DNA from 2 places in the Undibacterium sp. SXout20W genome. Region 1 is predicted to be linked to the other one. Evidence: predicted binding sites of a transcription regulator. Region 1 holds the regulator's gene; the other holds the start of a gene.
What was found. The regulator FliA, encoded in region 1, starts transcription of late flagellar genes. The targets are predictions, from matches to a motif close to CTAAAGTTTNNNNNNNNNNNGCCGNTA.
Positions count from the first base shown of each region.

Region 1 (2,485 bases):
ACCTTGATGAAGAGTTGCCTTTGTTGATGTCAGCCGCGGTGGCTTCTGGTAGTGGTAATTCATCTACTTCCAGAGAGGTGTCCTTTGGCTAATATCGACCAGGCAGAGGGCTTGCGGCGGATGTTGGCGACTCCTAAGCCACGAGTATTTACATTTTTGTCTGCACTTAAAGATGAGGAAAAAAGTGCGATGCTCGTTAACTTGGGAGTTTCTTTGGCGCGCCAGGGGCAACAAATTACGATATTGGATGCCCGATCTAGGCTCAATAGCGTTGGAGCATGGTTAAATGCGCAAAATGATATGAGCTTATTGGATGTCGCAAGACAACAGCGTACAATGCAGGAGGCCATTAAAATAGTGGCTGCTGGCTTGTCTGTGGCTGTATTGTCGCGCGAGTCAAGCATGTTGTCCGGACTGTCGGCCGAAACCTCGCGGCAACTCGCAAAGGTTTTTGATGTGGTTGCTCAGCGCGCCGATCTAGTGGTCGTTGATGTCAATGTCGACGAATACGACGCTTTTCCACTTGCGGCGCTAGATCATAGCGAGCTTGTGATTCAGGTGTCTTCAGACCCGGCAGCAATAAAAAATGCTTACGGCTTGATTAAGCGCCTGAGTAGCAGATTAGGTCGACGTTCATTTAGTATTTTGGTTTCTGGGGTATCCGAGAGGGAGGCAACTTTGATCTATACGAACATGGCGCAAGCTGCCAGTCGCTATCTTGCCGTACCTTTGAACTATATTGGATATGTACCGGAAGATGATCATGTCAGAAAGGCCGCTTGTTTGGGGCAATCGGTGATTGATGCTTTTCCAAAAGCACGTGCTTCAGTAGCTTTTTCTCGTTTGGCGACGCAACTCGTTCATTCTGCGCGTTCTGTTATGTCTTTTGAGGGTGTGCCTGAGCTTGGTGTCGGTCTCGGAATTTAATTTACTATGTACACCGCGAGCGGAAAATCAGATAAAAATTTTCTCCTGAGGGAGCACGCACCGCTGGTTAAGCGCTTGGCTTATCAGTTGAAGGCGCGCTTGCCTCCAAGTGTTGAGGTGGATGACCTTGTGCAGGCTGGCATGATTGGTCTGCTTGATGCCGTCAATCGCTATGAAGACACCCACGGTGCGCAGTTTGAAACCTATGCTGTACAGCGTATTCGCGGTGCTATGCTGGACGAATTACGTAATACTGACTGGTTGCCACGAGGTGTGCGCCAAAATATGCGCAAAATTGAGGCTGCGATGAACATATTGCAGCAAAAACTCGGACGACCGCCAACTGAAACAGAGGTGGCGAAATCACTCAAGTTAAGCCTTGGTGAATACCAAGATATGCTTGGTGATAATGGCGGCCATCAACTGGTGTACTACGAAGACTTTCATGACTCCGAGACCAAAGAGCACTTTTTGGATCACTATTGCTCTGACAGTTCAGGTGACCCTTTACAAGATTTGCTCAATGAAGATTTTCGGGATGCTGTGATCGGTGCCATCGATAATTTGCCCGAACGCGAAAAGCTGCTGATGGGTCTGTATTATGAGCAGGAGTTGAATCTGAAAGAAATCGGCGCCGTCATGGGCGTGTCTGAATCCAGGGTGTCTCAACTTCATAGCCAGGCAGTCGCCAGGCTCAGGGTTTATCTAAGGGAGAAAGCGTGGACTGGGCTAGCGTAATTGGGTTTCTACTCGTTGTTGTTGGAATCGGCGCTGGCCAACTGATGGAAGGCGGAAGCCTCGGATCATTACTGCAGCCAGCTGCCTTTGTCATTGTTGTAGTCGGTACGATTGGTGCTGTTTTGTTACAAAGTCGCATGAGTACCTTCAGGCGCGGATTAAACATGTTGCGCTGGATTATTTCTGAGCCGCCCGACAACAGCAGAAAAAATGTACAAGATGCCCTGGTGTGGAGTGTTGTTGCGCGGCGCGAAGGCTTTTTAAGTCTTGAACGATACATGAATGCCGCGAGTGACCCATTTATTAGCAAGGGTCTGCGACTGGTGATTGACGGCGTTGATCCCGTCAGACTCAAAGACATCCTTGATGTGGATATTTCATTGTTCGAAATTGAACAGCGCCAGGCAGCAAAGATTTGGGAATCGGCTGGCGGCTATTCTCCGACGATCGGTATTCTAGGCGCGGTTTTAGGATTAATTCATGTCATGGAGAACCTTTCAGATCCCGCAAAGTTGGGAGGGGGAATTGCTGTGGCCTTTGTGGCAACCATCTACGGTGTCGGTTTGGCTAACCTCCTGTTTTTGCCTGTCAGCCATAAATTAAAAGAAATCATTGGTAAAGAAGTCGTTCGTCGGGAAATGCTTTCAGATATTTTCTATAGCATTGCCTTGGGAGACAGTCCTCGTGTGGTTGAGGAGCGTGTTGCTAACCATAAAAACTAGGCATTCGATATGGCAAGGAGAAAATTCCATGAAGAACCAGAAAACCACGAACGGTGGCTGGTATCTTATGCCGATTTTATCACCTTATTATTTGCTTT
Region 1 is NZ_JBMPPH010000046.1:20,788-23,272, reverse strand. It holds gene flhF (flagellar biosynthesis protein FlhF) at 1-92, shown strand, start outside; gene ACO0K1_RS17235 (MinD/ParA family ATP-binding protein) at 85-927, shown strand; gene ACO0K1_RS17230 (RNA polymerase sigma factor FliA) at 934-1,665, shown strand; gene ACO0K1_RS17225 (flagellar motor protein) at 1,647-2,387, shown strand; gene motD (flagellar motor protein MotD) at 2,397-2,485, shown strand, end outside.

Region 2 (2,485 bases), on a different contig from region 1:
CGTCCATGTAGAATGAAAAGGCAAGCCAAATTTTTGATTAAATTCTTGATACCCACCATATATGACGTCAGCCGGCAAAGTTGGATGGTTATTAAGAGCAAACAGCAATGAGCTATATATCTTCCGGCTCAAGTCAGACTGCGGGTCTTCCTCAAATGAAAGTGCCTGCATATAAGATTCAATTGCGCCGTCCAACTGGTTCGCTTTCTGCTGAGCATTTCCGTAGGCAGACCATATTCTTGAATTGCTTTTCCATTTCGCTAGTGTCGCAACACTTAAATTGATCGCGTCTTTCACCCGTCCAGTATCGGAATATAAATTTATTAGCGAGGGATAGGCAGAGACTAAGTCCGGCTCGATTTCAATTGCTCTCTCGAAACTATTAATTGCCTCTTGTTGCTGACGTAACGAGGAATAGGCGATGGCAAGATTATTGTGAATCAAACCGTGCCCTGCACCATATTTCAATGCCCTCAAAAAGCAATTGATCGCATCTTGTGTACGCCCAAGAGCACTATAGGCATTACCAAGATTATTGTTCCCCATGATTGAAAACGGTTCTAGCTCAATGACTTGTTCAAGATAATTCAAAGCCTCTGCGAATTTTTCTTGGCTATTTAAAATACCGCCAAGACTAAGTAGAAATCCTGGATTACTCGGTTGAAGTGAAACCGCTTTTTTACCAGCAGCTTCTGCATCATCAAACTGCTTTGATTCAAAAAATGCAATCGCTAAATAATTCCAAAATACCCCATTACTGGGAAACGTTTGGGTGAGCACATGGCTAATTCTTTTCATTATTTCAAACTGTCGGGCCAATAAACAGCCATCAAGCAGCTCATAACAAAAATCAAAATCATGGCGACTTGCTTTAACAACAGAAAGGTACCGCTGTAGACTATTCCATGCGTTTTCAAGCTGCATTGACCCTAGTTGGATCTTCGATAAAAGGCGATTTGCATCCGGATTAAGCGGGAAATCTAAAATAATCTGCTGACATAGCAGTTCAGCTCCGAGCAAATCATTTGCGCTCAAGAGTCGCTTTGCTTCCCCAATCGGCAATTTTGTTGATTTAAATTTCGCCATCAATGCTTCCTCGATCAAAAAGACTAACTAAACACTCGTCAACTTCAGAATAAACGAGGAAAAGTAACACTTAAACAACATTTTTATGCTTGTACACCAACAATAACAGCATTCTATCGAGAAAAAATCTTATTGAAACGTCAAACAAGCACAATAAAACAATCCAATTTTGACCCTAAAGTATTTAAAAATCATGCCGACAAGCGGGGGAAATTAAAAAACTTAAGCAAAAAAAATAATATTTATTTACAGAAATATCCTAAAACTTTTCCAGACTTGACCGTAACCCTAAACAACGGCGGTGCAACAGTCATCAGGACAGACCAAAGTTTGAGGCTAAACCCCGATTTAAATAACTTAGGCAAGGAGAATCAAAATGTCTTCATTCATCAATACCAATATCGCGTCGATGATTGCGCAAAACAACCTGACAACGTCTCAATCGTCGTTACAAACTTCGATGCAACGTCTGTCTTCTGGTTTGCGCATTAACTCCGCAAAAGACGACGCTGCTGGCTTGGCGATTTCCCAACGTATGACTGCACAGCTCGACGGTCAAAATCAAGCTGCACGTAATGCTAACGACGGTATCTCTTTAGCGCAAACCGCTGAGGGCGATTTATCTCAAATCGGCTCCAACTTGCAACGTATCCGTGACTTGGCTGTGCAAGCTGCCAACGGCACAAACAGCGCATCAGACCGCGCCGCTCTGAACAACGAAGCAAGCCAACTGATCTCTGAGATCAACCGTGTTGCAAGCACATCTAACTTTAACGGTGTGAATCTGCTCGACGGTACGTTCTCCAACCAAACATTCCAAGTTGGTGCTAACGGCACATCAAACGATCAAATTACAGTGAGCGCAATTACAAGCGCTAAGGCAAGTGCACTCGGTGTTGGCTCAGGTTCCAGCTACGCCGCAACCCTGGCTGGCGCTTCCAATACAAACGTTGGTTTGGGTGCAGGTGCTATTTCTATTAATGGTGTAAGTATCGGCGCAAGCACAAGTGACGGCGTTTCATACAAAAACAGCGCAGGTAGTGCAATTGCCAAAGCCGCTGCAATTAACCAATCGACAGGCAGCACCGGTGTAACAGCAACAGCACAAGCAACAGCAATTGCCGGTACAACTATTACTGCAAAAGTTGCGATTGCCGCTGGCGATATTAAGATTAACGGTGTTGATATCGGTGCAGTGGCATCCGCGACCACAATCACTGAACACGGCGCTCAAGTTTCAGCAGCAATTAATGCAAAAAGCTCACAGACTGGTGTAACAGCAACATACGACACGACAACTGGTGCCGTTTCTGTGAACGCCGCTGATGGCCGCAACATCACGATCGAAAGATCGGCAAATGCAGCCGCCAACGATACTAATACCGGTCTCACAACAAAT
Region 2 is NZ_JBMPPH010000020.1:24,725-27,209, reverse strand. It holds gene ACO0K1_RS11790 (tetratricopeptide repeat protein) at 1-1,086, opposite strand, end outside; gene ACO0K1_RS11785 (flagellin) at 1,463-2,485, shown strand, end outside.
Region 2: the regulator FliA is predicted to act here: its motif matches at 1,262-1,288, upstream of ACO0K1_RS11785 (flagellin).